DNA from 4 places in the Bacillus paramycoides genome. Region 1 is predicted to be linked to each of the others. Evidence: predicted binding sites of a transcription regulator. Region 1 holds the regulator's gene; each other region holds the start of a gene.

Region 1 (8,224 bases):
CAAAATTGGCTCGATCAACCTATTGGATTCATCTATGGGGACATGCAAATTTCAGACGCTATGCAAACTCGTTTACAAGACCATCCTTTTATTGAATTTATAAATAAGATACAGATGGATATAGCTAATGTTTCTATTTCTTGTACAAGCTTATTCCATAATACATCTCCAGGTTTCCCAAAATATGTAACAATGCGTGACATCGTTTCTAATTATATTTATCCAAATACATTACAAGTAATTAGAATAACTGGAGCGGATATAAAAGATGCCTTAGAACTCTCTGCTTCTTATTTCACATTACATGCAGATGGATCTATCATCGTAAACCCTATCTTCCTAGAACCAAAGCCACAACACTATAATTACGATATGTGGGAAGGGATTTCGTACATATTAAACATTTCCAAACCTATTGGCGAAAGGGTCAAATCTTTACAATACAAAGGCGCTCCTCTTAATATGGATGAAGAATATGACGTCGTTATGAATAATTATCGCGCAAGCGGCGGAGGAAACTTCTTTATGTTCCAAAATAAGCCCGTAATAAAAGACATACCAACAGATATGTCTGAACTGATCGCTAATTATATTTTGAAAAATAAAAAGATAGAGGCAACGGTTAATAACAACTGGAAAGTTATTAACTAACGAATATAATAAATAAAAAAGATGGGCTTCGCCCATCTTTTAGTTTAATTTTGCATTATCTTGCTTTTTTAAAGCTTTTAATTTCGCCGGTGTAACGTCAGTACCTTGTTCATTAACGACTTTAATTCCTTTAAGTTCGTTTAACATATTTTGACGAAATCCTTTTAAATATTGTTCACGTAGCGATTGACGCTCACGTTGTTCTTCTTCAGTTAAACCTTCAGCTTTTGCTTTTTTCGCTAAGAAGTTAATGCGTTCAACGAGTTCGTGACTAAGCATCTCGAATCCCCCTTCTAATCAAAACTGATTATTATCATACAATAGTTACTCTTCTTTATCAAGCAATTGCTTTGTATACTCTACATATCTACGATGTACAGTCGCTTTTGAAACATTATGACCAAAGCCGCGAAGCGTTGCTGCAATTTCTTCGAAAGTAAGTTCACTCTTGCGCAAACGTACAATTTCCTCAATCGGCACTTCTTTCTTCTCTCGTCCTACACTTAAATGACGGTTCTTTAAATTATTTTCTGGACGATAGCCTTTTTCTACTGCTCGTTGCATACCACGTTTAATTTTTAAGTTATGAATCTTTCTTTGATACTCTTCAACAATACCAATAATATCTAATACCATCGAATCAGAATCCGACAATTGTAATTCTCCATTATGCGTATGCGTGTATACTTTTATTCCCTCTTTATGTAAACAGTGCATTAGTGCAATCTTTGCATTTCCCCTACCCAGGCGCGTTTCATCTTGTATAAGTAGCACATCAATTTGTTCATCTCGAATTGTATCTAGCACTTCTAATATGCCATCACGCTCAATTGTATAGCCACTAGCCTGCTCTTCAATCACCTTAGTAACATTCATTTGATAGCGCTCTGCTAAATGCAATAATTCATCTTTTTGACGTAATAATGACGTTTCTTGTGCTTCTTTTGTTGTACTCACACGCGCATAAATAATTGCATTCATTATGAACCCCTCTTTCTCACTATTATTTCCCTCCAGTTTAACATAAATTCGCCTTTTGTTCGAACTTATGTTTGTAGAATGTTTTTTCGCATGTTATACTTATTAATAAGAAAAATGAAAGAAAACGAGGTGTTAGAAAACATGGAAAAGTTAACGAAACGCCAGCAAGACATTCTCGACTTTATTAAGCTAAAAGTACAAGAAAAAGGATATCCACCTTCCGTACGTGAAATCGGTCAAGCAGTCGGCCTCGCTTCTAGTTCTACAGTGCACGGACATTTATCAAGATTAGAAGAAAAAGGATACATTCGACGCGATCCAACAAAACCACGTGCAATTGAAATTTTAGGTGACGATCGAATGGATACAGAAACACAATCTGTTATTCAAGTTCCAATTGTCGGAAAAGTTACTGCTGGATTACCGATTACAGCAGTTGAAAGTGTAGAAGATCACTTCCCACTTCCAGCTAGCATTGTTGCTGGAGCAGACCAAGTATTTATGTTACGTATTTCTGGAAATAGTATGATAGAAGCTGGTATTTTCGATGGAGATTTAGTTGTTGTTCGCCAACAACAGTCTGCATATAATGGTGAAATTGTAGTCGCTTTAACAGAAGATAACGAAGCAACTGTTAAACGTTTCTATAAAGAAAAAGACCATTTCCGTCTACAGCCGGAAAACTCTTCATTAGAGCCTATCATTTTAAAACAAGTGTCAGTTATCGGAAAAGTAATTGGCGTATATCGTGATTTACATTAAAAATAAAAAAAGAAGATAATAACCTTATTTATATACGGTTATTATCTTCTTTTTTGTATTTTGATAGATTTTCATACATTCCATTTCTTATGATCGAGCTTCAATCGTCACATCACCAGCAGCTGTTTTACCACTAATCTTTTTACTACCATTTCCAATTGTTACATTTTTATTTTCTTCATTAAAAATCATCACTTCGCCAGCTGCACTTTGCCCAGTTATAACTGCATCTTGTGGTTTTTCTAATAAAGTAATATCTACATCCCCAGCAGTTGAGCTTGCCTCTACATCATATTTAGGATCATGATCCATAATATGCACTTCTCCACTAGCCGTTTTCGCAGTTACTTTTCCTATTACCTTTTTAAAGCTCAGCTCTCCAGCTTTTGAAGATCCTTCCACACTTTTTGCTGTGACATGTTTCAAATCTACTTCTCCAGCGAGGGTCCCAACAGTTACATGATCACTGTTTACATCACTTATTTCTATTTGTCCAGCGGATGAATTTACTTTTATCTCTTTGTAAGAACGTTCTGGTATAAATATAGTCACTGTTGACGTTTGAAACTTAAAATCGTAAAAAGAAAAATCAAATGAAGCACCTTTTTCTCTTTCCCCAATAATTTTTAATGTGTCACCATCTTCAGCGATACGGATCTTTTGTTTACGTACATCCCCTGATTGCTTTACATAAAAAGAAGAGTCAGAAGATTTTTGGATAGCAATATCCCCAGCATCTAACTTAACTTCTATATTTTTTATTGTTTCGTTTTTAATTACGTCTTCTTTATTTCCTTCTTCTGCAGTTTGTACTGCTTTTTCATATGTTTGTGAAATCCCTATAACTCCAATAATGATACAAGCGATTGCTACTAACAATATTTTTTTCATCATCTACTCCCCTTTTATCATTTTGAAGTTCCATATGACATAACGTACGCATAACCTTTTAAACCACTTCGTACTATAATAAGCGATCATACATAACAACAAACCTACTCCAACAAACGTTATACTAACGAATACATCCAACCATATAAAAGTACCCATAAATACTTTTCCAATAACGAAGAATGGTGTCACTACACTAGCAATCCCACCGACCCAAAAGGAAAATATAAAAGCGATAATTGCAACTAACGGGCCTAACACAATAATGAAATTAAACAAACTAAGTCCAATCGCTGCCATGACAGCTCTTGTCACATTTGAAGTTGACGGATCTTTTTTCATTTCATCAAATCGATACATCGCAAGTAAGTCTTTCGCAATTATTTTCGGAGAACCAAGGCCCTTTATTATTTCCGATTCAGTTTTTCCCTCTTCTTTCCCAAACTGAAAATGCTCTTCATAATCAAATAAAATATCTTTCCTCTCTTCTTCCGGTAACTTTCTAAGATGACTTGATAATTCCTTAAGAAACTGTTCTTTACTCATCCCATTCCACCCCTTCAATAATTTCTTGTACGCCTTTTGCAAAATCACGCCACTCTGTTACTAACAAATTCAGTTGCGCTTCCCCTTGCTCAGTTAGTTGATAATATTTACGAGGCGGTCCCTCCGTAGATTCTTTCAAATACGTTTGAAAATACCCTTCTTTCGTTAAACGACGTAATAAAGGATACACTGACCCTTCCGATATTAAAAATTTATTTGAGATTTGCTGAACAAGTTCATAACCGTAACAATCTTTACGTTTCACAAGTGCCAGTACACACAGTTCTAACACACCTTTTTTAAACTGAACGTTCAAGGTCAATCCCCCTTTCTCATTTCAGTACTGTTCAATACACGGTACTTATCACATCCATAATATACCACTTAGTATTATTTATTGCAAGGTACTGTATTTTTCAATACTTAATTTCCGAATCAAATACATCCTCACCATAGTTCAATTTGCACATTTTCATTCATAGCTAGCATGCATTTTTAATAATCCACAATGATTTTTTCGGGCGTTTTGTGGGCACCTATTCAATTCATTTCACAAGCCTCTATATTTTCGGACAAATAAAAAAGCCCTGATACCGTAGTATCAAGGCTTTTCCCTCTCTTAGTATAGAGACATATACTGATCGCGTTCCCATTGGTGAACTTGTGTGCGGAAAATATCCCACTCAATTTCTTTCGCTTCAATGAAGTGCTCAAGTAAATGGTCACCTAGTGCACCACATACTACTTCATTCGATTGTAATGTAACTAAAGCTTGCGCTAATGTTGCTGGTAAATCAACGATACCCGCTTCTTCGCGCTCTTCTTTTGTCATTACATAGATGTTACGGTCTACTGCAGCTGGTGGAGTTAATTTGTTTTTAATTCCATCAAGACCTGCTGCTAATAATGTAGCCATTACTAAATATGGGTTTGCAGCTGGGTCAACACTACGTACTTCTACGCGTGTGCTAATACCACGTGATGCAGGGATACGTACTAATGGGCTACGGTTTTGTGCAGACCATGCTACGTAACAAGGAGCTTCGTATCCAGGTACTAAACGCTTGTAAGAGTTTACAGTTGGGTTTGCTACCGCTGTAAATGCTGGTGCGTGTTTTAAAATACCTGCGATGAAGTGACGAGCATCATCACTTAATTGTAAATCACCGTTTTGATCGAAGAATACGTTCTCACCATTTTTGAATAGTGATAAGTTACAGTGCATACCTGAACCGTTCACACCGTATAATGGTTTTGGCATAAACGTTGCGTGTAAACCGTGTTTACGAGCAATTGTTTTTACAACAAGTTTGAATGTTTGAATGTCATCACATGAGCGAATTGCATTTGCATATTTGAAATCAATTTCGTGCTGCCCTGGAGCAACCTCATGGTGAGACGCTTCAATTTCAAAGCCCATTTCTTCAAGTTCAAGAACGATATCACGACGACAATTTTCCCCTAGATCCATCGGCGCAAGGTCGAAGTATCCACCGTTATCATTTAATTCTAATGTTGGATTTCCTTTTTCATCTACTTTGAATAGGAAGAATTCTGGCTCTGGTCCAAGATTGAAATCTGAGAATCCTAAAGCTTCCATTTCTTTTAATACACGTTTTAAGTTGTTACGTGGATCTCCTTCAAATGGAGTACCATCTGCATTGTAAATATCACAGATTAATCGAGCTACTTTACCTTTTTCAGCTGTCCAAGGGAAGATAACCCAAGTATCTAAATCTGGATATAAGTACATATCAGATTCTTCAATACGTACGAAACCTTCAATAGAAGATCCATCAAACATCATTTTATTATCAAGAGCTTTTGTTAATTGGCTCACTGGAATTTCTACGTTTTTAATTACTCCTAAAAGATCCGTAAATTGTAAGCGGATATACTTTACATTCTCTTCTTTCGCCAAACGGAAAATATCTTCTTTTGTGTACCTAGCCATTATAAATTCCTCCTTAGTCCCTCTAAACACCTTCAGAATCAGTTGTCTTTAGTGAAAAAACCTTGAAATGTCACCTTGTCGCAATGAAGTTCGATTAAATCTACCTGTATGTTGTAGTTCGTCTCGAAGTATTTTGCGAAGCTCAGTTTTTGAAATTTCTTTCGTTTCTTCTTTTACTTTCACTGCTTCTGTTTGATTTTCTTTCATTAGTAACACTTGTTTAATACCAGCCATATTCAAGCCTTGATCTAATAAATCTTTAATCTCTAACAACTTATCTACATCGTTAAATGAAAATAACCTACGATTCCCCTTTGTACGGGTTGGAGAAACAAGATTATGCTCTTCATAGTAGCGAATTTGACGTGCAGACAATTGTGTTAAATCCATAACAATACCAATAGGAAACAGCGGGGCAGAACGTCTATCTTCTTTCATCGTTTCAGTTCCTCCTTCGCCTTAACTGCTTCTCATTTTATACCATGTTATGTTTAGTGTCAATAGATGTTAGCTTTTCTTACATGATTTTTTATAAATTTTTTCATTCTTTTTTCTAATGAAATAAATCATTACTTTTATGCGAAAAAAGCTGTCGAAATCGACAGCTTCCCTTTAAGAGATTTTTAATAAATCTTTTTCAATTAATGCATCAATTGCAGAACAAATCGCAATTTTCACATGTGAATAAGTTAACCCACCTTGCACGTAAGCAACATACGGCGGACGAATTGGACCATCCGCAGACAATTCAATACTTGCACCTTGAATAAACGTTCCCGCAGCCATAATTACATCATCTTCATACCCCGGCATGTAGTTGGCATACGGAGTGAAGTGAGAATTAATCGGAGATGCATATTGAATCGCTTGGCAGAATGCAATCATGCGATCTTTATCATCAAATTGAACAGACTGAATTAAATCTGTTCTCGGCGTATTCCATGCTGGTGATGTATTCATTCCTAACTTTTCTAAAAATGCAGCTGTAAAAATCGCACCCTTTAGCGCTTGTCCCGCTACATGTGGTGCTAAGAAGAATCCTTGATACATTTCTTGTAGACTGTATAAAGATGCCCCTGCTTCCGCACCAATTCCTGGAGATGTTAAACGGTATGCACACGCCTCAACATACTGTTCTTTACCAACAATGTAACCACCAGTTTTAACAATTCCACCACCTGGGTTTTTAATAAGCGAACCTGCCATTAAATCTGCACCAACATGACATGGCTCTTGCTCTTCAATAAACTCGCCATAACAGTTATCTACAAATACAACAACATCCGGTTTAATTTCTTTGACAAACGCTATCATCTCTTTAATTTGAGAAATAGTAAATGACGGACGAGTAGCATAACCTTTCGAGCGCTGAATACCAATCATCTTCGTATTACTATGAATAGCAGCTGCAACAGCTTCAAAATCAACAAGCCCCTCTTCAGTAAGCGGAACTGCATTATAGCCAATATTATATTCTTTAAATGAACCTACGCCTTTTCCGCGTACACCAACGATTTCTTCTAACGTATCATACGGCTTGCCAGTGATGTACAATAACTCATCTCCTGGACGCAAAATACCGAATAACGCTGTAGAAATAGCGTGCGTACCTGAAATAATTTGCGGACGAACAAGGCCAGCTTCCGCTCCAAATACATCTGCATACACTTTTTCTAACGTATCACGACCAATATCATCATAACCGTAACCTGTCGTCGGAATAAAATGCGAATCGCTAATTTTATGTTTACGAAAACTTTCTAACACACGAAACTGATTACTTTCAATTACTTCATCCGCACGTTTATGTACTTCTGTAATTTGGCTCTCTACTTCTTTTACGATTGGAGCAATTTTTTCTCCATTTTTCAAACGATCAAACATTTTTATTTTCTCCTTCTTCCACTAAAAATCTCTTTAATTGCACATTAAGCGATGAATGAGTAAAAATATACCCATCACAATCATATACAAATTTATCTTCTAAAAACTCCATCTTTGTTAATAGTGTTTCCGTCTTTAATAGCGTTAACAACTTACCTTCACTCGGAGGAATTTCCACATGATACCGATTCATTTCTTCCTTCATTTTCGTTTCTATCGCTTCTTTTATATGTAATAGATCATTTTCTTCAAAAGCACTAGTCATTAAGAAGTCATTTTTCGGAAACGGAATAAAGTTTTGATGTAACTCATCTTTTTTATTATATAAAGTAATAATAGGAATATGATTAATTTCAAGTTCTGACAATAATTATTTTACCGTTTTCTCGTGCCCTACATAATTAGGATCTGCAGAATCAACAACATGTAAAATAACATCCGCTTCACCCGCTTCTTCTAACGTCGAACGAAAAGCAGCAATTAATGACGTAGGTAAATCTTGTATAAAACCAACCGTATCAGTTAGTAATACTGTATAACCAGAGGGTAACGGCA
Region 2 (8,224 bases), 1.4 Mb from region 1:
AACTGTACTGCCACTTTACTATGAATGGGTGTATGGTATTGTACGTCAAACTGAGTCTGAGAAAAATCCTTTGGTTTTTCTTTCTTTTCTAGTTTTTCGAGACGTGTTTCTAATGCTTTTGCTGCTCTGCTAACTTTTTCTTGGCCATGAGCCCCACTTAACTTATAAAGCTTAGATTCAGATGAACTGAATCGTGTTGGGATTTTTGTCATGTTAGAAGCACGTTGTTTTCTTTGTAAAATGGATTGCTCTAAACGATTTTTTTCTTGTATATATTGCTCATATTCTGCTTGTTTTTGTATTCGTTCACGTTCTTTTTGTTTTCGATAGTTGGAATAATTCCCTTTATACTCTTGAATCATGCCGTCTTCAATTTCAATAATTTTGGTACATATATTATCTAGAAAATCACGATCATGTGATATTAAAACAAGTGCCCCTTTATAGGATAAAAGTGCCTTTTCTAATTGTTCTGTACCGAACATATCTAAGTGGCTTGTCGGTTCATCAGCGAATAAAATGCCTGCATCTTGTTCGAGAGCATGGGCGATCTTTAGCCGCATTCTTTCACCGCCGCTCATTGCAGCTGTAACGTTTGGAATACTCCATTTTCCTTTTGCGAGAGAAGAAGCGGTTTCTGGTAGTTCCTCGCTAAGTTGAGGAATGATGCTGATAGAACTATGATGAGTTACTATGCCTTTGTCAGCCTCTATTTCTTTACTTAATATTTGTAATAACGTAGATTTACCAGCACCGTTGACTCCGACAATTCCTATGCGATCCTGTGCTTGAATTTCCAGTGATGGTAACGTAAATAGTGTGCGATCACCAAAGCTTTTTTCAATATTACGTGCGAATAAAATAGTCATAAAAAACCCTCCCTAGTTTCACTAGAGAGGATAAACGTCGCCCTTGCATGTAAAAATCGTACATAAATAAACGATTTTTTACATGATCGTTTCGAAAGAAAGTATCGACAAATGGACAGACTAATCCCCTGCTAGTTTTCATCATTTTTTGTTCACTATTTGTGATGGATGAAATAAATAAGAGAATTAGAACTTCATTGGTCAAAGTACCTTCCTTTCATAATATTACTTTTATTGTATGCGCATACAAAAGAGTTTGTCAAACTTATTTCTGTTTATAATTTTTGAATTTATCATTATACAATTGTGCTTTTGCTAGCGCCTCAGCATCGTTTTTTCTTTCATCTAATCCATTCGCATCTCCAATAATATAACCCTCAAATGATGAACCAATAAAATCAAAGATGTATTGAAACTGAGCGATAAGCGGTAATGTGTTTCACTCCTTTTACATGTATTGTAAACCTTCACACTAATGTGAAGGTCAACTCTGTTTTTTCGCAAAAGAATGTACATGATTTAAAAATACTTGAATAGCTTTAGATGGGATAAAATATTTGCCGCGCACGATGGAGAATGGACGAATGAGTTGTTCGTCTGGAACTTCGACGTGGAATAGTTCTTTTGCCAGTAGCTCTTTCCGTACAGTCCAATCAGAAAGGATAGCGATGCCAAGCCCGGCACTAACTGCTTCCTTCACGCTTTGTATACTACTGAATGTAAAGAATCGTTTCATTTTCAAATGGTGTTGATGAATAAAGCGGTCACTATACGCACGTGTACCAGAGCCACTTTCTCTTAATACCCATACTTGATCTTGGAGTGAGCTTTCATTTATTTCATTTGTGCGGAGTAGCGGATGATTTGGCGGAACGACGAGCTTCATTTCATCTTGCATAAATGTTTCAACGTCAACGTCGGCGTATACGACTTGCCCTTCCACTAAGCCGATATCAATTTGATTAGAGCGAAGACTTTGCAAGACGTCTTCTGTATTTGAGATAAAGGTATGAACTTCGACGTGTGGATTCTCATTGGCATAGTTAGCCATTATTTTTGGAAGTAAGTATTCCCCAATTGTAAAACTAGCACCGATACGAAGAGTTCCTGTTACAACGTTATGTAGTTCGTTAATTTCTTGTTTCGCATCTTCGTAAAGAGAGAGCATTTGCTTTGCATGTATATATAATATGTTTCCAGCCTCTGTCACTTGAACGTGTTTCGGGGAACGCTGAATAAGTGTAGTTCCAAATTCATTTTCTAAGTTGCGTATATGCATACTTACGCCAGGCTGTGAAAGGTTTAATAATTCTGCTGCACGGGAGAAGTGCTTCTGTTCGACGACGGTAACGAAAATTTTTAAAATGTCTACGTTCATGTAATGAGCTCCTTTCGTTTTTCTTTCATCTTATCATAAGTATTTCTGATGATAGAGATTCAATATTGATATTAAACTTATTATAGAAACTCTCTTATAATGTAAGTAGATAGAACATGCATGTTCCAATACGATTATTGGAGTGGTACAAAGTGGAACAAACACTTGTTATACAAAAGAAGAAGCGTTTTGGATTTTCGCAAGGAATTGGAATTACACTATTAATTGCAATTGCGGCGAAATATTTAGCAGAGCTTCCATTTTTAAATATTATGGGACAATTAGTAATTGCTATTCTAATTGGGATGGTTTGGCGTGCGGCAATTGGAGTTCCTCATGATGCGATTGCAGGGACAAACTTTGCGAGTAAGAAGTTGCTTCGCTTCGGGATCATCTTACTTGGAATGCGATTAAATCTTGTTGATATTGCGAAGGCAGGGCCGAAAGTATTGGTCATCGCAGCGGTTGTTATTACATTTACGATTTTCGTTGTATATGGACTAACGAAAGTATTTAAAGTAGAGAAGAAGCTTGGAATTTTAACAGCATGCGGGACGGCAATTTGCGGGGCGGCTGCTGTCGTGGCAATTGCACCGCAAGTGAAAGCGAAGGATGAGGAAACAGCAGTCGGCGCAGCGATTATTGCAATTTTAGGCACAATATTTACACTTATTTATACGCTATTATACCCAGTGCTTGGCTTCTCGCCGTACGGCTACGGTGTATTCTCAGGTGCGACGTTGCATGAGATTGCCCATGTCATCGCAGCTGCAGCACCAGGAGGAAGTACGGCTGTAGACATCGCAGTTATCGTGAAGTTAACGCGCGTTGCAATGCTTGTGCCAGTAGCAATTTTAATTGGATTATGGTTTGGTAAGAGCGAAGGCAGCGAGGAAAAAAGATCGTGGCGTGACCTTCCGATTCCTTGGTTCATCTTCGGATTTTTAGCGATGAGTGCAGTGCATTCGCTCGGTATTATCCCAGAAGTTGTTGCCGGATACATTGTTGTCATTGCTTACATGCTTATCGCAATGGCGATGGCGGGGCTTGGTTTAAATGTAGAGTTTAAAACGTTCCGTAAGTTAGGAAGCAAAGCATTCGTGGCGGGGCTGATCGGTTCGGTTTGCCTTGCTATTCTTGGATACGTTCTTGTATATGCGTTAAGGTTTATGTAGTAGGGCGGAGAAGCTGTTCCCAAAGTTTTTTGGGAACAGCTTTTTCTTATGATTATAGGGCTAATGATGTCGGTATTTGCCGGTAAGTCGATATATTAAAAAAATCGCTGATATAAATTAAATGACTCTTGTACTTTGTTAGAGAAGATTTTCAGTGAAATGTTTTTCTAAAATTTGTAAAGATATCTTTACTTTCAAAGGTGGAGCCTATGGGTGTGAAAAATACAATAAAAGAGTTAAGAAAGCAAAATCATATAACGCAAGTTGAAATGGCAAAGGCGATGCAGGTGACGCGGCAGACGATTGTGGCGATTGAAAACCATCATTATAATCCGAGTCTAGAGTTATCGTTAAAAATCGCTAAATATTTTGGAATGAAGGTGGAGGAAATATTTACGCTAGAGTAAGGGGAGAAAAAATAAATGATAAGTTTGAGAAATTTCAATTAGATTATACGTTTAAATATATAGGGATTGGTTTTGGTTTATTAATAAGTATGGCATCGACGAGTGTGTTAGCAACAAGGAATAGTTAGAAAAAGGGGAACTGGGATGGGATTATCGGTATTATGTGTCGCTACGGCTATTTTTGCTTTGTTTTGGGGAATGCAGAATTTCTCTCGTAATCCAGTACCAAGTATTTGTATTATGCTTGGTACTGTAGGTTTATCATATTATTTATTAGTTTCAGCTCATTATCATAAAACAGCCACGAGTGTTGTCGTTGGAGCACTTATTTTATTTTGTGGGCGTGCTGTACAAAAAGGATTATTTCCGTAAAAGCTGTTTATACGAAGAGTATAAACAGCTTTTTGTATTTTTTTAACAAAAGCATTGAAAGTGACGTTACGTCATCTTTTATAATGAAGAGGAAGAGGTGAGGGTAGTGATTTCAATACAACAATTGACGAAAGAAACAGGGGTAACAGTACGTACATTACGTTATTATGATCAAATAGATTTATTAAAGCCGAGCGGGAAAACAGAAGGCGGTCATCGTTTATATAGTGAAGCTGACGTAATACGTCTCCAACAAATTTTATTTTTAAAGGAAATGGGATTTTCATTAAAAGAGTCTGCGAATATGTTAGTAAAAGGTGAGCTTAACTTAAAGGATTCGCTTGAAAAACAACTTCGATTTGTACAGGAAGAACAAAAGAAATTCAATCGAATGGAGCGCGTTTTACAAGCAGTTGTTTATTCAGTAGATGTGGAGGGAGAGCTCGATTGGAAAGTTATGTTTGAACTGATCCAGCTTTCGAAACAGTCTTCTCGTATACGTGAAATATTTCAAAATGAAGTATTTTCAAAAGAAGAACAAAAGTTGCTTCATAATTTGCCAAATATGAGTGAAGAAGATCCGAATGTTTTAGAATGGGTAGATTTATTAAAGCAATTACGCACTTTTATGAAAGATGGTAAAGAAGCTGCAAGTGATGAGGTGCAAGGGGCAACGAAGAGATTAATGCAGAAGTGTTTAGAAATGGCCAATGGTGATGAAGCGTTTTTAGATAAGTTATGGGAAGTTAGAAAATCGAAGGAAGATTCACAGAAAATGAGCATGTATCCAATCGAAGAAGAATTTTTATTATATATGGATGAAGCTTTTCGTATATATGATGAAAAGGAGAAGGGTAAATGAGTATACTTGCAGAATATCGTTGGTATTTTTTAATTGGGGCAGAGATTGTATTTTGGTTATCAGCTATCGGTTTCTTTTTACTCCGTTACGGATTTCGTTTGAAGAAGGCAAGCTTTATTATGGGGATTGTACTACTCGTAAATGAAGTGTCCATTTTAACCTTAGGAGTAGTGGATTATTACCAAACAGGAAAGTTCTCTAACTTTCAAATCATTACAGTAATTATTTTATTGTATGCAGTTTTCTACGGGAAAAAGGATTTGAAGAAGCTTGATATATTTGCGCAAAAGCTAGTTGCGAAATGGCGGAATGAACCAGCGCCAATTATGGAAGAGCACGTAGAATTAACAGGTATGGCCTATGCGAAGCAGGAAATAAAAAATTGGGTATTACATCTTGTTTTATTCGTTGTTGTGCATATTTTCTTTTTCTTTCTGTACGGTTTTGTCCCGTTTGAACAATGGTATAATTGGTTAGAAACGGGGATTGTTTTAAATGAAAAAGCAAGTCGTGTTAGCCAAGTTTGGGCGATTATACTTTTAGTGGATACAGTTATTTCATTTTCATATGTTCTTTTCCCGAAGAAGGAAAAAGGAAAAGAGAAGCTACTTTCATAGAGGAAAGTAGCTTTTTTAGCATACCAATAGTTTGTATAGGAGAGGATGACAGTAGGAAAAAGAAGTCGTTTTATATGCCTATTTTTCTTTAGTTTAGTAGCATGCTCACAGCCTAACATTGCAATTGATAAGAAGAATGATGTTGTTGCAAAGGAGGCAGAAATTTCTAATATAGATAAATTTGAAAAGTTCGTTTTGAATATTGACCAAGGGAGAGTTGATAAAATAAGAATTGTACATTACACGCATGAAGGTGACCCGATTGTTCAAACGTTAGGGCATAGTGAGAACGATATACTTTATGTATCAGATAATAGAAAAGACCAATTTGCTGGTGACAATAAAGGGTTATATAAAGATAGTTGTAAAAGTATTGTTGCAGACGAGTGCGAATTAGGAATCACTTATAGGCTAATAGGTTGTACGAATGAAGATGGGCGCAATGGATATGATTTATTATATGTACCTAAAAAATAGAGTTAGTAGAGGAAGGAAGTTTTGAATCCTTCCTTTTTCTATGTATATATTGTCGAAAACTTTACCGAATATCTGTTCGTTTTTTTAGGTTTTTTGGGGGTATTCGTGGTAAAATAATAATACAGATTTTTATGAGGAGGTCGGATTATACTTGGAACATCAATTTGAAATTATCTCAGCGTATTCCCCGCAAGGTGATCAGCCGGTAGCTATAGAGAAGCTTGTAGAGGGAATTAATAGTGGAAAGAAAAAGCAAGTGTTGCTTGGAGCGACAGGAACGGGTAAGACATTTACGATTTCAAATGTCATTAAAGAAGTGCAGAAGCCAACACTTGTCATGGCTCATAATAAAACGTTAGCAGGACAGTTATATAGTGAGTTGAAAGACTTTTTTCCGAATAATGCAGTTGAATATTTTGTTAGTTATTACGATTATTATCAGCCAGAAGCATATGTGCCGCAAACAGATACGTTTATTGAAAAAGATGCACAGATTAATGATGAAATTGATAAATTGCGTCACTCAGCAACGTCCGCATTATTTGAACGGGACGATGTAATTATCGTTGCGAGTGTTTCGTGTATATATGGTTTAGGTTCTCCAGAAGAATACCGCGAGTTAGTTGTTTCACTTCGAGTTGGTATGGAAAAAGACCGCAATCAATTGCTTCGTGAACTTGTTGATGTACAGTATGGACGTAATGATATTGATTTCAAGCGTGGTACATTCCGTGTGCGCGGAGATGTAGTTGAAATCTTCCCTGCATCACTTGACGAGCATTGTATTCGAATTGAGTTTTTCGGTGATGAAATCGATCGTATTCGTGAAGTAAATGCGTTAACAGGTGAAGTATTAGCAGAACGTGATCATGTAGCAATCTTCCCAGCATCTCACTTCGTTACACGAGAAGAAAAGATGAAGGTCGCTATTGAAAATATAGAAAAAGAATTAGAAGAACGTTTAAAGGAATTAAATGATAATGGCAAGTTGTTAGAAGCGCAGCGTATAGAACAGCGTACACGTTATGATTTAGAAATGATGCGTGAGATGGGCTTTTGTTCAGGGATTGAAAACTATTCCCGTCATTTAACACTTCGTCCAGCGGGTGCAACGCCGTATACGTTATTAGACTATTTCCCGAAAGATTTCTTAATCGTTATGGATGAGTCGCACGTATCAGTACCGCAAGTAAGAGCGATGTATAACGGGGACCAAGCACGTAAACAAGTGCTTGTAGATCATGGATTCCGTCTGCCATCAGCTTTAGATAATAGACCGCTCACATTTGATGAGTTTGAAGAGAAAATGAATCAAGTTATTTACGTTTCAGCAACGCCAGGACCGTACGAGTTGGAGCAGTCACCAGAAGTAATAGAACAAATTATTCGTCCAACAGGGCTTTTAGATCCACCTATTGATATACGACCAATTGAAGGGCAAATTGACGATTTATTAGGAGAGATTCAAGATCGCATTGCAAAAAATGAACGTGTATTAATTACGACTTTAACGAAGAAGATGTCAGAGGATTTAACGGATTACTTAAAAGATGTAGGAATTAAAGTGAACTATCTTCACTCTGAAGTTAAAACGTTAGAACGTATTGAAATTATCCGTGATCTTCGCCTCGGTAAGTTTGATGTTCTTGTCGGTATTAACTTATTGCGAGAAGGATTAGATATTCCAGAAGTATCACTAGTAGCTATTTTAGATGCTGATAAGGAAGGATTCTTACGTTCAGAGCGTTCATTAATTCAAACAATCGGTCGTGCAGCACGTAATGAAAACGGCCGCGTTATTATGTACGCAGATCGTATAACGAGATCGATGGGAATTGCGATCGAAGAAACGCAGCGTCGTCGCACTATACAAGAAGCTTACAATAAAGAGCATGGTATTACGCCGAAAACAATTCAAAAAGGCGTGCGTGATGTTATCCGTGCAACGACAGCTGCTGAAGAAACAGAAACGTATGAAGCGGCGCCAGCTAAGAAAATGACGAAAAAAGAGCGTGAAAAAACAATTGCGAAGATGGAAGCAGAGATGAAAGAAGCAGCAAAAGCGTT
Region 3 (8,224 bases), 510 kb from region 1:
TACACCTGGCACTGTTCCAGCAGACCCTGCTGTTGGTGTTGCACAAATAATTCCCATCGCTGCGTTTACTTCATTTGTTGCAACAGCTTTACTCACTGCGTCCAAAATCGTATCTCCAGATAAGCCTTTTCCACTCTTCATATACGCCTGGACTTTTACAGCATCTCCACCAGTTAAACCAGTTGGTGATTTCACACCGCGAATACCACGTTCTACTGCTTGCTCCATCACGACTAAGTTCTTTTCCATACCAGCAATTACTTCTTCACGTGAAATACTTCTTGTTTCCATTTCACATTGAATCATAATTTCTGCGATTTTTACATTTTGTTCTTTAGCTTGCGCCACTAGTTCCGCTGCGTTCCGAAACATGGTGTGTCCCCCCTGCAATTATTCCATAATAGTTACTTGACAAATATTTTGTTGCGCTTTTATTTCTTCAATCACTTCATCTGCTAATATTTCATCTGTTTCGATGACCATAAGCGCTCTTCTTCCTTTTTCTTTACGAGAAACACTCATTGTACTAATGTTAATCTCGTGTTTCGCAAGGATTGAAGCTACTGCTGCAATAGCACCGAAGCGATCGTTATTTACAATAAGTAGTGCTGGACTCGTGCCTGATAATTGAAGATCGAATCCGTTTAATTCTACAACTTCAATTTTACCGCCACCAATTGAGCAAGCAACAACTTCAATTTCTTCTTCACCTTTATACAAACGAATTCTCGCTGTATTTGGGTGAGGTGCATTTGCATCTTCTTCAATGAATTCCACTTCAATTTCGCGCTCTTTTGCTATGTCTAGCGCCTCTGGAATACGTAAATCATCTGTTTCAAACCCTAATATCCCACCTATTAGCGCTACATCTGTACCATGCCCACGATACGTCTTTGCAAATGATCCATATAATGAAATGCTTACTCTTTCTGGTTCATGACGAAACAGCTGGCGAGCAACTTGCCCCATTCTTGCTGCGCCTGCTGTATGTGAACTTGATGGACCAATCATAACTGGACCAATAATATCAAATACTGAGCGATACTTCATCATAACTCCCCCTAAACCTCTATGAAAAAATTTTTTACTATTCTATTAAGCTACCAAATCGGTTGCTTTTCCAGTTGTACTACGAATTTGTTCCGCTATACGAATTGGATCGTTTTTGAATAACACTGAAACAATCTATCCTGAAATAATACTAGTTGTAATAATAAATAAGAAACTTAGCATTACCTTCATTTAAAAATAATATAAGCTAATCCACAATAAAGTCTGGTAGCAATCCAAAGTTTAACACAGAACCACTTACAAGGATAGCATAATCAGTGGGAGTTTTGTCCATTCCCAATGATTATTAACCCACAACAATCGTGCTTTTACGGGCAGTTATCTCTCGCCTAAATTCCTCGCATTCGCGAATTTTGAGGTAGAGTCTCACTGTCCGCAAATAGCGGGATAAATTATAATCTGCCCTCATTATAACTTGTTTTTAATAAAACGCTTACTTTTAATGAATTTTAAAAGTTCTGAATAAAAATCCATTTTTGCTATTTGTATCACTCGTATGTCGTCTGACTTATATAACAGTTTTTCTAAATAATCGATACTATGTATTTTTATCCTATATCTTCACATCATTAAAACTTTCTGTTTCATCTAATATAAGCATAAAATGATAACAGTTTTATTTTAATTTTTTTTAGAAATAAAAAAATGGCGACCTCTCGTCACCATTTTTTTTATACCATTATTATCTTTCTACTGGAAATGATTTTAAATCCGTAGCTATTTCTGTATTAGAAAATAGTTCCCTTGCCTCTTTCAATAATTCCTTATACGTATCACCTTGGTAACGAGAACTAATATGAGTCAATATTAATCGTTTTGCATTTGCCTGAAGCGCAATACTCGCAGCTTGTTTAGATGTGGAGTGAAAATAATCATACGCTTGTTGTTCATCTTCTGCTGCGAAAGTTGCTTCATGAATAAGTACATCAGCGTCTTGCGCCAGCTCTCTACTCGCTTCACAATATCTTGTATCACCTAAAATGGTAATAATTCTTCCCTTTTGAGGTGGACCGATAAAATCTTTTCCATTTAGTATCGTACCATTTTCTAATTCAACTACTTCTCCATCTTTTAAACGTTTAAAGAGTGGACCTGGTTTCACACCCATCTCCAGCAATTTATCGACTAAAAGGGCGCCTTGTATATCTTTCTCTATAATACGATATCCAAAGCATTCAATACCATGTGACAATCTTTTCGTTTCCACATGAAATTCATTATCCTCAAACACAGTACCTTCTTCTGTTATCTCAACAATTTCAAGTGGGTATTTTACATGTGTCGTACTTACTGATAATGCCACTTCAATAAATTGTTTAATTCCTTTTGGTCCATACACGGTTAAAGGTGTATTCCCTCCTTGAAACGAACGGCTTCCTAATAAACCGGGCAATCCAAAAATATGATCACCATGTAAATGCGTAATAAATATTTTTTCAATGCGGCGTGGACGTACTGATGTATGTAATATTTGATGTTGCGTCGCCTCGCCACAATCAAATAACCAAGTCTGTCCTCGTTCTTCTAACAATTGCAAAGCAATTGCTGAAACATTCCTTCCTTTCGAAGGAACACCTGCACCAGTTCCTAAAAATACAAATTCCACTTTCTTTCCTCCAGCTCTTTATATAATCTACCTTTCATCTTACGGAATGTTATTTCAAATGGCAAATCGAATTTACATAACCAATCATCTAGACAACTATATATCACGAACGTTATAATTAAAAAACTTAGAAATCGTTCGTGTTTTATGTTAAAATGATTATACTACATTTTAAGGGAGCGTTTTATTATGAAAGAAGCATTTCGTTTACAAACTGATTTTTCATCTTCATTTGATCGCTGGGTAAGTTCTTTCGTGTCTGATCACCCAGCACAATTAGAATGGACGACTTTGAAAGAATTAATCCATGAATATACAACAACACACACAAATGATTCGTTACCAACATATATTTCTTCAGCTTTAACCTATTACGCACAACGCGTTTCAACAACAAATAGTTCAGAAATTGTTATTTTTGAAAATCATACAATCTCTTAATCTATCATAAAAAGCACTGGTTACAGTGCTTTTTTATTTATACTTATTTAGTAAATCTCCATATCCCGTCCAAAAATTTTTATACATACTTTAATCAAACTCATCTAAAATTATCTTTTCACTTGATTTATTCAATAACTCTTTTGCTTGTAGTAAAAAAGAAACAATTTGTTTTCTATAAAAACTTTATAGTAAAAATTTCATAATTAATTTTAAAAATAAAAGGTGTCATGATATTTACAGCTTCATGACACCTTCTACATAAATTTATTTTCTAATTTTTGTTGAAAAGACTTTTCTTGCTTACGTAATAGTTGACTACCTCGCTGTAAAATCGGCATTCCATATTTATCATTAATTTGATCGATGACAGCTAGTAGCGGCTCTTCTTTCGCATCTTCTTCAAATGAAAATAAATCTAATTGTTTCACCGATTCTGTCTTCCACTCTATTTCAGTAGCTGTAACACCTAGTAAACGAACGGAATCACCATCCCAATGTTGCTTCCATAAACGAGATGCTGCCTGAAAAATATCTCGTTCTTCCCAAATGGCATTTTTCAATTGCTTACTCCGCGTTACCGTCCGCCTATCATGATATTTAATCATAATTTGAATATTATAGCTGACAAGAGTTCGCTTTTGTAATCTTTTACTCACTGATTTTGATAGCCGTTCTAACATATCAAGTAATTCTTTCTCTTCATCCATATCCTTTGAAAAAGTCATCGAGTTACCAACGCTTTTATGTTGTCCCATTTGACTCGGATCAACTTCCCTATCATCCATACCTTTTGCCCGCCGCTTTAAATCAACACCATGCTTTCCAATTTTAGCGCGAATGATATGCTCGTTTCCTTTTGCTAACTGCTCAATTGTTTGTATATGAATATCATTTAATTTTTCAGCTGTTTTTTCTCCAATTCCATGCATCGCTCCAACCGGAAGTGGCCAAATCATTTCTGGAATATCTCGTTTTCGAAGCACAGTAATACCGAGAGGCTTTTTCATATCAGAAGCTGTTTTTGCTAGGAAAAGGTTTGGAGCAATTCCAATGCTACAGGGTAGCTGTAACTCTGTTAATAATGCTTGTTGAATCATCTTTGCTATTTCAAGAGGCGAACCGAGTGCGTAGCAATCTGTAATATCTAAATATCCCTCATCTATAGAGACTGGTTGTATTTTTTCCGTAAAACGAGAAAGGATTTGAAACATTTGAAATGAAGCTTCACGATATAATGTAAAATTAGGGCGCCTTACAACTAATTGCGGGCATAACCTTTTTGCTTCCCAAAGAGGCATCGTTGTACGTATTCCATATTCTCTCGCCTCATAACTACATGTTATAATAATTCCTTTTCTTTCTTTTTCATTTCCAGCAACCGCTAACGGCTTTCCTTGTAATGATGGGTCATGAGCAATTTCAACAGATGCGAAAAAACAATTCATATCTACATGTAAAATAACACGACCCTTTTTCGGATACATTTCTCGCATAGTACTCACCCCCTCCAAAGAACATTTGTTCCTTCATTATACCAAATTCATGCACAATATAATAATTACTTATTCTTTTTATCCTTATTTTTGCTATACTTAATATAGATATGGATATTTTTGTAAAAAAGGGTGATTTATTCTGAAATCAAACAGTAACCTCAATTATACATTTCTCGTTATTATATTAATCATCTTAATTAATTATTTATTACTCTCTATTTTTGATATTAACGTAGCAGGGATTCTTCCAAATCTACTGGGCATTGCAACAACTCATATACTTCCATGGATTTTCTTGTATTGGCTTATCCGCCTTGTAAAAGCAATCGAATCAAAATAAAAAGCGTGTAAATCCAATGTGATTTACACGCTTTTTCTATTACATTACTTCGCTACTTCTTCAATAATTGCAACAACTAATTCTGCTGTTTTCGCTAATTCTTCAACAGGAATCTTTTCGTTTGTTGTATGAATTTCTTCATAACCAACCGCTAAGTTAACTGTTGGAATACCATGTCCTGCAATTACGTTTGCATCACTTCCGCCACCACTTTGGTGAAGAGAAGGTGTACGACCAATTTTTTCAGCTGCACGTTTTGCAACTTCTACAACGTGATCGCCATCAGCAAATTTAAATCCTGGATACATAACGTTTACTTCAACGTCTGCGTGACCGCCCATTTCTTTTGCAGTTGTTTCAAATGCTTCTTTCATTTTTACAACTTGTGCTTCCATTTTTTCATTGATTAAAGAACGCGCTTCTGCAAAGATTTGCACGTGATCGCAAACGATATTCGTTTGTGTACCACCTTCAAAACGTCCAATATTTGCAGTTGTTTCAGAATCAATACGTCCAAGTGGCATCTTCGCAATTGCTTTCGCTGCGATCGTAATTGCAGATACACCTTTTTCTGGTGCTACACCAGCATGAGCTGTTTTCCCGCGAATAATCGCATTCACTTTCGCTTGTGTAGGAGCTGCAACAACGATTTCACCAACTTTTCCATCGCTATCTAATGCATAACCGTATTTCGCTGTAATGCGCTCACGATCTAATGCTTTTGCACCAACAAGACCAGATTCTTCTCCAACTGTAATAATAAATTCAATTGTACCATGAGGGATGTTTTTCTCTTTTAAAACACGGATTGCTTCGAACATGGATGCTAATCCTGCTTTATCATCCGCACCTAAAATTGTAGTACCATCTGATACGATATATCCATCTTTAATAGAAGGCTTAATTCCATTACCAGGAACTACTGTATCCATATGAGAAGTAAAGTAAATTGTATCAACACCATCTTTTGTTGCTGGTAATGTACAAATTAAGTTACCTGCACCATGCCCAGTAACAGCCATTGTGTCATCTTCAAATACTTCTACACCTAAATCTGTGAATTTCTTTGTTAATACTTTGCAAATTTCTGCTTCAAATTTCGTTTCAGAATCTACTTGTACTAATTCCATAAATTCATTTACTAAACGTTCTTGATTAATCATAAGACTGCGCCTCCTGCACTACCATTATGTATGTAACACTATTAATTATAACAGAATTTCGCAAAAGTTTCGAAATACAAGACAAAAAACAGACGGTTTATATGTCTTGATAACCATCTGCTTTCTATTACTCATTTAACAATACCCAGCGCATATGATCTTCCCACACTCCGTTAACCATTAACATCTTCCTAGACACACCCTCATATTGAAAACCTATCTTCGTCACGACTTGTATAGATGCTAAATTTCGTGGCATAATCGGTGCTTCTATACGATGTAATTGAAATTCCTCAAAAGCAACTTGAATCGCTTTTCTAAGCGCTTCTGTCGTATAACCTTTGTTTAACTCTGCCTTATCTAATTTATAGCCAAGTACACAAGATTGATAAATTCCGCGAACAATTAAATTAAATGAAATACATCCAATTATTTTCGTATCATCACCCTTTTTAAAAATCCAAAGCCTGATGATTTTACCTTCTGCGATCTCTTTTCTATCCTTTTGCAACTTTTTCTTTTGATAATCTAACGTAAAAAAATCATCCGGTCTATACTCTTCCCAAGCTTTTAAAAATTCACGATTTCTGTCGTAATATTGAAGAACTTTTTCAGCATACGACTCATCAATTTCCCTTAAATGTAAACGATTTGTTTCATATATTTTCATCATCGTATCTCCATTCTTCAGCTTGCATAACAAAAAACTTATACTCCATCATTTTATATATTCTCTACATGCGTACAAATTTCCTGTTATACTTTACACACACTTCTCGAATTTTGTCATTTCTCTCCCCTTGTCCACAATATCATTTCTCGTTACAATGATATTGTACTGATTTGCAAGGAGGTATAACGATGCATAAAAAAGCTCAAAAAGTTATGATTTATGTAATGCTAATTTCTATGCTTGTAACAACATTACTTGCTGGCGCGAGTATGTTTTGGTAAAAAGGACGATGTGTTCGTCCTTTTTTTACTTTTTACATATAACAAAATAAACCATCTCGATATCGAGATGGTTTATTTTATATAAAGCACAATCGCTACAATAATAAAGGAAAATGACATTACAAGTGCTATTACAAAACTTGTATATTGTTTCTGCTGAAATGCTCCAATAACAAAAGTAAGATTGAGTAATGCCATACATACAATTGCTACAAGATAAGAACATATATTAAAAGTTGCCAACATGAATGTAATAACAAATAGAAATCCCATAAAAAATTGCATATACGAAATTTTTGGATTCAAGTACATATGAGCAACCCCTTTATTTAATTTTTATCTTTCTATACTCTCATTAACTCATGGTTATGTACACATGTCAAGACAACTTATTACAATAGAAAAAACCAACCTTTCCGTTGGCTTTTTCATATGCAATGGCTCCTTTTTCTTTTGCCAATTGCTGAAATGATTTTTTCGATTTTACAATCCATACTTTCGTTCCAATCGGAATGCGATCAAATAAATATTCCACATCATTTTTCTTCATTCTTATACATCCTTGTGAAATATACTTTCCAATTGAACTCGGTTGGTTTGTTCCATGTATTCCATACTTACTCCCATCAGTTCCTCTTGCATTAAATCCCATCCACCTAGATCCAAGTGGATTTTTCGGGGATCCCCCTGGAATATTCTTCGCAATATAATATGGATCCTTTGCTTTCATGACAATATCAAAAGTTCCCTCTGGAGTTAATTCATTTGTTTTCCCTGTCGCAACTGGAAAAACCTTTTGAATCTTCCCATCGTCAATATAAGCTAATTTATTCGTCGCTTTATTTACAATAATAAAAGGATCCCCGGCACGTGGATTATCACCAAGAGGCCAAATAGGCGATAAAGAAAGACATAATATGAAAGAGAGAAGATACGGCATAAATAATTCCTACCTTCTATATAAGTTCTTTTATATTATCCTTTCCCTTAAAACGACTTTTAATGAGTAAATATTGCTCCATTTCATATACAAGTTGAACAAGTTTCGCACGTATCTCAAATTCTTCGCGTGTAACTGGCAATGGCATGTCCCTAAATAATTCTCTCATTTCTTGAAGCTGTCTTAAAGAGATAACCCCAGTACTCTCAG
Region 4 (8,224 bases), 2.4 Mb from region 1:
ACGTTAACATTTGAAGTGCTAATCCGTAATACACTTCCGTTAAGTCTAACGCTTTTGAGCTTGATTTATAATCAATAATACGTAGGAACGTACCGTTTTCATCTTCTGCCTTATCTACACGGTCAATACGGCCAACTACTTCCATCTTCACACCATTTGGTAATGAGAATTCCATCGGCGGAAGTGATCCTGTACCGCCCATACCGAATGGTACTTCTAAATCAACTGGTACGAAACCACTTGATTTCGCGTGCTCACGAAGAATGATTGACGTACGGAAAATGATTTGTTGTAGTTTTTGTTTTAAATAGAAATGACGGTTTGAACTTAATAAAATTTGTCTTTGTAATAACGGTGCAATCTCTTCTATTACTAAAATAGAAAGATGCTCACACTCTTTTATTGATAAATCCGCCCAAGTACGATTTTCACGTAATAGCCTGTCTGCAATTCTCTTCAGCGCTGCATGGAATAATTCACCGATATCTGGCGCATCCAGTTTGAAAATATCACGCTCTCTTAATGATAAACCGTGCTGCGCGAAATGAGCGTACGCACAACGGTTAAATAATTCCATACGAGAAACGCTTCCTTTTATTTTATCTCCGTATAAATCTCTACTTACAGCTGTACTTAGCTTTTGCGCACGATTTCGATAGAATAAGCTTGATAATACGCGGCTACTTTTTTGCTTCCATTCATCTGAAGTAACGTAGAAATTATATACATCCCACCAAAAATCTAAATTCCCTTCAAATCCATATCGCTTCCACGTTTGAAGTTGCTGCATTACATATGACAACGTTACTTCTGGCGTTGCTACATATGAAATTTGTTCCGAACGTGATAAATCATTTACGTCATTCGTAATAAATGTATCTTTCACATCAGGGAACATTCTTTTTATTTTCTTAATAAAGCTAGAAGCAAGTAACGTCTTCCCTTCCTCATCTGCAAGCGGGCATGAAATGTATAATTTCTCAGTTGCTCTCGTTACCATTTGGTACATAACGAACTGTTCTTCTAATAAAGTTTGTCTCGTCGTTGGTGCTAATTCGATACCTGCAGCACTAAGAACGTCTCTTTCCTCATCAGAAAGCATCCCTTCATCCATCGGTGCTGCTGGAATCACACCTTCATTCACACCAATGACAAATGTTGCTTTCACATTTGATAATCTAGAACGATCAATATTTGCAATTAACACTTGATCTAATGACGGTGGAATGTTGGCAAATTGAAGTGCCTCAAGTCCTGTAGACATAACGTCGGTGAACATAGAAAGTGACATTTTTTCTTCGCCAAGCATCTCAACGAACGTATCAAGAAGACTCATTACCTCTTCCCATACTTGTTCATGATCTGTCGCAAATAAGAAATCTCCACTCTCTTCTGCACGAATACGTAATGCTTCTAGTTTTTTCGGAACGTCCAGCTCTTCTAAAAATAAGTAAACAGCTTCGCACATTTGCATAACTGTTCCCGCACGCTTCAATCTTTTTTGCATACGAATAACTGGCGTTCTTACAACGTCGCGCAATCGATTTATTTTCTCTTCCATTTCACGTTCACTGTCTGTAATCATCCCGTCCGTATCGTCAAGAGAACGATAGCGACGATACATCCATGGATCTTCAGAAGTCCATCTCTTCCCTTGTACACCGTACGCTAAACAGTAGTTTTCAAACTCATCCATCTCTTCACGCATCGTTTCTTTTCTTACGTCTAATGGATATAAAAGCTCTGTTTTCACGCAGCGGAACACTGCATCATAACGCCAATTTCCCCTAATAATCTCGAGTGCAGAACGAATGCATTCTACTAGTGGATGATGTGACATAGGGCGCTTTTCATCGATGAAGTGCGGGATATTATAATCTGTAAATAGCGTTCGCATTACATCGTAATAACTTTCCCCGTTACGAAGAAGAACCGCAATATCTCGGTAACGATAGTCTTCACCTGCCACAAGCCTACGAATTTCACGAGCAACGCCTTCTACTTCCGCTCGTAAATTCGCGGCTGTGCTAATCGTTACACTTGCTTCTCCGTGAAACTTTTCATTTGGTCGTGCTTCGTAGTGCGCTTCTAAATGCGCTAATGATTGCGAATGAAAACGCGGCTGTTCCATAAGTGGAATCGTTTTTTCAATTTCTATCTTCTCTTCACGTGCTACTTGTTTTATTTTTTCATATGTTAACGTCGTTTCATAAAATAAATCTAGTTCATTTACTGGCTGCGCTAACGTTTTTTCATCTAGCGTTAACGTGATTGTAACTCTCGCGCCGCAAATCATAAGCTGTCTTACAATTTCTAGCTCTTGCGGTGAGAATGAATGAAATCCATCTATATAAATTTCAGCCCCATTTACATATTCAGACTGCGGAAGCTTTTCTACTAGCAATTGTAGGTAGTCTTCTGAATCTAAATATTTTCCGATTAAAGCACGCTCGAAATCATCATATAGTAGTTGTAAATCATACACTTTATTCGCTAATAGCTTTTGTTCGGCACTGCTACTATGCGCATCTAATTGTTGCCACATTTCATATACGTTCGATGGCGTCACGTTGTAACGTTTAAACTCTGCAATCATACTACCAAGATGTTCAAAGAAACCGTTTTGCTCCGCTGCTTTTTGGAACACCGATAATCCATCTTTACGAGACTCTACAATTTTACGAAGTAACATATGTACGCCCGCTTCATCAATGTGAAGACGACTCGCTCCGCCGACTTCTTGCAGTACCTTCCACGCTAACCGTGAAAAACTAAAAACTTGTGCCCGAATAGAACCTCTAACATCCTCACTACCAATTAACGCCTGCTGCGTTTGGAATGTCATCTGTTCTGGCACAAGATATAATAATGTTTCCCCTCTTGGACGCTGCTTTAACTCTTCTTGCACTTCGTGTAAACAAAGTGTACTTTTTCCACTTCCCGCTCTACCAATCACAAATCGAAGTGACATGTAACCCCACCTTTCACTTACATAACGAACGTTAGTTTGCTACTATAATTGTATTATAGGACACGAAAAAAGACAAACGGAGTAGTTTGCCTTTTTCTATACTTCTATCTATTATATCAACCTTTTGAAAAATTCGTTTGCACCTCTTGAATTGGCCAATATCGTAAATCAACTTTACCGACAACTGTATCAGCTTTTACAAATCCAAAGTGTCTACTATCCCAGCTCCCGAGCCGGTTATCACCTACTACAAAAATATATCCAGGTGGCACCATTTTTTCCTTCGTTAACTCTTCTAGCGTAAAGTCACCTGTTAGTTGTCGTCCATTTATCTCTTTCTTATATTTCTCTAAATAAGGTTCATCCACGAATTGTCCGTTTATATATAGTTTATCATGCTTATATTCAATTTGATCTCCAGGTAAACCGATAATTCTTTTTACGTAGTCCTCTTTTTTATTCGCATGAAACACAACAACATCAAACCTATTCAAGTCCCCCACTTGATAACTCACCTTATTTACAACGAGCATATTGCCATCTTGCAATGTCGGCATCATTGACTTCCCCTCTACAACGTACGTTGAAAAGAAAAACGTTCGAAAAAATACAGCTAATAATACACCAATTAAAATTGTTCGTATCCACTCTATGCCTTCTTTTTTCAAAGTTTTCTTCATCCGCTTCTCCCCTTATCCTTTAATAATGAAGCTTTCCTTTACAAAGAAGACTATTCTTAATGTAGTTCTAATTTTACTTCGATTTTCTTACCGACATACCATAAAATAAAAATGCCAATTGCTACAATGACTGATTTCACCGGATTATGAATAAATGACATTAAATCATGACCGATATACGTTAAAATAAAAATCATCACAAGCTTTCCGAACGCGAGCGCAAGGCCAAACTGTTTTACACTAATGCGTGATAAACCAGCAACAACGTTTATAAGCGCAGACGGTGTAAACGGAAAACAAAATATGACGAAAATCGGTGCGAACCCTTTCCTTTCAATCCATCCCATTGCCTTCCGTACTCTCTCATGCTTATTTACAAAAGAAAAGAAACGACTGCGGCCAAAATGGCGGATAATGAAAAAGACAAGCAAGGCACCCATTACTGATCCAAGCCAAGAATAAAGAAAACCGAGCCAAAATCCAAATGCAACAGCATTCGCCAGTACAAATACGATGAGTGGCAATGCTGGAATCAACGCTTCTATCATCGGTAAACCAATACCAAGCAGTGGTCCGAACGCTTTATAACTTTCAACAATATGATCCATATTTTCTGGTGAAAAATACTCTTTGATTGTCTGAAAATCCATTCTACACTTTACCCCTTTACTCTAAGTACTACCTCTACTGTATCATCGCTTATATGAAAGAGGAAATGGTAGATACGACATATGGAGATGTAATTATTAAGTTTCCATATCTTTCATTAGAATTCCTTCATTATTATGCTATGATAATCTATCAATATTCGACAGGACGTTTCGCGGCTTTAGAATTGATCCTTTTGTTTTGGTAGCAAATTCCTCGGTCAGTGAAATTATACCGGCGATTTCGCGAATATATCGACTTACCGATAAAAACTGACAAATAAAAAAGATGGGGATTTTCCCCCATCCTCTTACACTTCCTCTTCTTTCACAAAATATACTTTCTCGTATGCTGGTTTTAATCTAGATTCTTCAGTTTTATCAATCTCTTTAAAACAAGGATTCCCTTGTTTTTTCCTACGATCTTCATATTCAGTACGCAATTTTGCCATACGATTTAGTTGATTTTCAAAACTACTTTTTGATATTTCTAATTTCACAGCAAAACCATTTATAAATCTAATAATAACATTTCCATCTTTTGACTCTTTATTACTTTCAATATAAAAATGAGACAACCAAGCACACTCTTTTCTAGAGTATGAATAAGTGGGAAAAAAATAAAGTTGATCTGTCGGACTAATCGCAATCGGTGCTTTATGTGTAATATGAGTTAACTCTTTCGTTCCTTCTTTTCTGCCTAAGAAACTAGAACCATGCTTGCGGCAACTTCTTTCTATAATATCTAGGGGCTTTTGAAATACGAAAAAGGAATCTTCCATTTCAACAACTCGTGTAACAATTTTCTTCTCACTTAGAATAACAGGAAGTAAGGCCATTGTATTTTTATTTACCACATAGTTTTCGACATAGCGTTCTACTTTACTTTCCATATTCTACTGTCTCCTTTTTTCCATTTATATTAGCAGCTGCATATATAATTTTAGCATCTATGAAAAGGAAATGCCTTACAGATTCCGCTTTTTTACAATACTTTATCATTTGTCAAATATCTTTCAAATTATTAAATAAAAATATAGCAATTTAAAAAGAAATGAGCTATACAAAATGTCTTTATACTACCTATAAATATTTACAACTACTTCCTCATTTCGCATCATTACAACAATTAACTTTGCTATAATGAAAAGGAAAATCCAATATATGGAGGTCCACTATGGAAGAAAAAGAAATGCAACCAACGATTCACATGAAAAATAACAACATCGTAATCGTGAAAAACTCGGCTAGCATTATATTCGCTTTATTTTTCATTCTATTATTTTTTGCAAAGCCTTTTCGAAAATCAAAATGCGTTGAATGTAAGAAATGCGCGAAAAAAAGAGTTGAAAAAGAAGAGTAAAAGGCCTTCCATTTTGGAAAGCCTTTTACTCTTCTTCCTATTTTCTTCCGAGTGTCCTTATATCCCCTTTTTAATATTACTACATACAAAAAAAATGATTAAAAATTATCCACTACGTTAAAAAGTACTTGTACGTGTTACCCATTTTTATTAAGAACTTCAACTTTATACATCACTAGCAACTTTTTAATTCGTTAAATCTACAATATAAGTTTTGTATAGAATTCCATTTCAAAACACAAAATATGTAAGTAATTATTTATGATTACATTAATTTTTTATCTAATTCCAAAAAGGAGCTGTATAATATGGAGAAAAAAAGTCTATTAAGCCAACAGATTAATAGCGTCCCAACAGATGCTCTGAATACCCCTAGTAAAGAGCAAGAACAAATGTTAGAAACGTCATCTCAAGACGAACAAAATTCTAACAACAATACTAACAAAAAAGATGTTACTCAAAGCCTATATGGCGCAGATTTACCCATTTCGGATGTAGACAGAACAACAAATAAACAATGAATTGTAAAGAAAAAAATTAAGAACAAATAAACTTAATACTTTCTCAGTTATAAAGTGAAACTTTAATCAGTCCTCAACAATTGGGTGTTAACAAACAGTTCGTCTCCCACCGAATTTTGAGAAGAGAAACCAACTGCCCGTTAATGTGAATGATAAAAGGAAGAACATTATTTTCACAGTTATAAGGACGTATTTTTTCTTCAATGAACTCAAAACGAATTGTTACTTCAATCGTACGTAGAAAATGGTTCTGCAGAACTAATTCTTCTATAGAAACTGATACGCGTTCATCCCGATGATTTTTGAATACCTCCATCATAAGAAATCTCTCCTTTCCCATCAATTTTGACATAAAAAAGAGATGGAAAGACTTTCTCCACAACATAAAAAAAGGATGGCAGCTGCCATCCTTTTTTCTATCATCAACTATAAAATTATAGTTTGATTACGTTTTTAGCTTGAGGTCCACGGTTACCGTCTTCGATTTCAAAGCTAACTTTTTGACCTTCTTCTAGAGATTTGAAACCGTCAGTTTCGATTGCAGAGAAGTGTACGAATACGTCGTTTCCGCCTGGAACTTCGATGAAACCGAATCCTTTTTCGTTGTTAAACCATTTTACTTGTCCTGTTACTGCCATAATTATTTCCTCCTAAGAAAATACACATTTTATTTTTTTAGTTTTCCTATCTAAAAAAAGAATCCACACATTATCAAATACGAAACATAAACTAGTTCTCACATACTTTTTCTCGTTCGTTTTCGGCACTTGATAACATATGGATTGCTTAATTTAACTATTCAACTGACATTATCATAGCACATTAAAATGAAATGTACAATCTTTTTTGAAAATAACTGACAAATTAAATTGATTGTACATTCGTAAATATTTGATTTTAACACGTGGAGAATTCACTATAAAACAAACACATACATCATTTGAATGCGATTACACCCCTTGTTCTGAGGTGTTACAATATAATCACGTGGTCGCGATATTGGAGGGGATTATATGTCAAACTATACAAACGAAGAAAAGCTTACCAGGGGAAACGTCTCAAATGTATATCGTTCTGAAAATACTGTTCGGCGAGAATTAAAGCCTGGCAGCGCACAAATTCATCAATTATTACAACACTTAGAAAAGAAAGGATTTCATCACGCTCCAAAGTTTTTAGGGGTAGATGAAAAAGATAGAGAGATTTTATCCTTTATTGAAGGAGAAGCTGGAAATTATCCGTTAAAAGAATATATGCGGTCTAACGATGTTTTAAAAGAAATCGCAAGGATGCTTCGCCTGTACCATGATGCGGTAAGTGATTTTCCGTTAGTAGATGATTGGAAACCGATGGACCTTACTCCAAATAACATGGAGGTTGTATGCCATAACGATTTTGCCATATATAACATTATTTTTAATAACGAGAAACCAGTAGGCATTATTGATTTCGATGTTGCTGCTCCTGGCCCAAGAATTTGGGATATCGCTTATACGCTTTATACTTGTGTACCTTTAAGTAGAGTGTATTATACAGAATCGGGCGAGGCAGTTCATTATGAATCGGTACAACATGCCAATCGTACGAAAGAAAGAGTGAAATTATTTGTCCAGTCCTATGGGAAAAGTATGAACGAAGATTACGTAGGTATGGTGCTGCTACGCCTAGAAGCGTTATGTACGTATATGAAAAGAAAAGCGCAAGAAGGCGATGTGAATTTCCAAAGAATGATTGATGAAGGACATTTAGAGCATTATGAAAAAGATATGAAGTTTATTCGTGATCATAGAGCTGAGTGGATTTAATCCTATTGTCTTTTTTGTCGGTAAGTCGATATATTTTCATTTACTCCTCGAATCTTTCAAAAAATAATAAGGGGCACCCTTCAAAAAGGGGCCCCTTCCTTTTATTTCGTAAATTGTGCTTCTTCTGTAGATCCTTTTAACGCTGTCGTTGACGAAGTACCACCTGTAATAACTTGTGCTACTTCATCAAAGTAACCTGTTCCTACTTCGCGTTGGTGACGAGTTGCAGAGTATCCG

Evidence for each region. The regulator LexA, encoded in region 1, represses DNA repair genes until DNA is damaged. The targets are predictions, from matches to a motif close to CGAACATATGTTCG.
Region 2: a site for LexA is predicted at 6,223-6,236, ahead of uvrB (excinuclease ABC subunit B). Genes of this name have one in related genera too.
Region 3: a site for LexA is predicted at 4,633-4,646, ahead of AAG068_RS20795 (DNA polymerase IV). Genes of this name have one in related genera too.
Region 4: a site for LexA is predicted at 2,997-3,010, ahead of addB (helicase-exonuclease AddAB subunit AddB). Genes of this name have one in related genera too.

Annotation. Positions count from the first base shown of each region.
Region 1 covers NZ_CP152427.1:3,527,082-3,535,305, forward strand. The annotation lists gene AAG068_RS18105 (bifunctional metallophosphatase/5'-nucleotidase) at 1-651, shown strand, start outside; gene AAG068_RS18110 (DUF896 domain-containing protein) at 691-930, opposite strand; gene AAG068_RS18115 (YneB family resolvase-like protein) at 976-1,632, opposite strand; gene lexA (transcriptional repressor LexA) at 1,774-2,394, shown strand; gene AAG068_RS18125 (DUF4097 family beta strand repeat-containing protein) at 2,482-3,288, opposite strand; gene AAG068_RS18130 (DUF1700 domain-containing protein) at 3,289-3,831, opposite strand; gene AAG068_RS18135 (PadR family transcriptional regulator) at 3,824-4,147, opposite strand; gene glnA (type I glutamate--ammonia ligase) at 4,451-5,785, opposite strand; gene glnR (transcriptional repressor GlnR) at 5,834-6,223, opposite strand; gene AAG068_RS18150 (aminotransferase class I/II-fold pyridoxal phosphate-dependent enzyme) at 6,398-7,669, opposite strand; partial or broken gene hflX (GTPase HflX) at 7,662-8,224, opposite strand, start outside.
Region 2 covers NZ_CP152427.1:4,936,045-4,944,268, reverse strand. The annotation lists gene abc-f (ribosomal protection-like ABC-F family protein) at 1-869, opposite strand, end outside; partial or broken gene AAG068_RS25820 (flavodoxin family protein) at 1,135-1,302, opposite strand; gene AAG068_RS25815 (LysR family transcriptional regulator) at 1,354-2,247, opposite strand; gene AAG068_RS25810 (YeiH family protein) at 2,400-3,422, shown strand; gene AAG068_RS25805 (helix-turn-helix transcriptional regulator) at 3,632-3,829, shown strand; gene AAG068_RS25800 (hypothetical protein) at 3,974-4,201, shown strand; gene AAG068_RS25795 (MerR family transcriptional regulator) at 4,308-5,063, shown strand; gene AAG068_RS25790 (hypothetical protein) at 5,060-5,680, shown strand; gene AAG068_RS25785 (DUF4362 domain-containing protein) at 5,726-6,157, shown strand; gene uvrB (excinuclease ABC subunit B) at 6,309-8,224, shown strand, end outside.
Region 3 covers NZ_CP152427.1:4,036,750-4,044,973, forward strand. The annotation lists gene sdaAA (L-serine ammonia-lyase, iron-sulfur-dependent, subunit alpha) at 1-372, opposite strand, end outside; gene sdaAB (L-serine ammonia-lyase, iron-sulfur-dependent subunit beta) at 391-1,050, opposite strand; partial or broken gene AAG068_RS20780 (hypothetical protein) at 1,130-1,324, opposite strand; gene rnz (ribonuclease Z) at 1,754-2,677, opposite strand; gene AAG068_RS20790 (DUF3932 family protein) at 2,867-3,118, shown strand; gene AAG068_RS20795 (DNA polymerase IV) at 3,376-4,614, opposite strand; gene AAG068_RS20800 (hypothetical protein) at 4,757-4,957, shown strand; gene AAG068_RS20805 (tripeptidase T) at 5,002-6,120, opposite strand; gene AAG068_RS20810 (GNAT family N-acetyltransferase) at 6,248-6,793, opposite strand; gene prli42 (stressosome-associated protein Prli42) at 6,982-7,074, shown strand; gene AAG068_RS20820 (DUF3894 domain-containing protein) at 7,147-7,386, opposite strand; gene AAG068_RS20825 (L,D-transpeptidase) at 7,454-8,014, opposite strand; gene AAG068_RS20830 (aromatic acid exporter family protein) at 8,031-8,224, opposite strand, start outside.
Region 4 covers NZ_CP152427.1:1,121,230-1,129,453, reverse strand. The annotation lists gene addB (helicase-exonuclease AddAB subunit AddB) at 1-2,971, opposite strand, end outside; gene lepB (signal peptidase I) at 3,088-3,651, opposite strand; gene AAG068_RS05805 (TVP38/TMEM64 family protein) at 3,708-4,301, opposite strand; gene AAG068_RS05800 (competence protein ComK) at 4,610-5,191, opposite strand; gene AAG068_RS05795 (hypothetical protein) at 5,476-5,661, shown strand; gene AAG068_RS05790 (hypothetical protein) at 5,970-6,182, shown strand; partial or broken gene AAG068_RS05785 (IS5/IS1182 family transposase) at 6,334-6,501, opposite strand; gene cspA (RNA chaperone/antiterminator CspA) at 6,617-6,820, opposite strand; gene AAG068_RS05775 (phosphotransferase) at 7,196-7,987, shown strand; gene aceA (isocitrate lyase) at 8,089-8,224, opposite strand, start outside.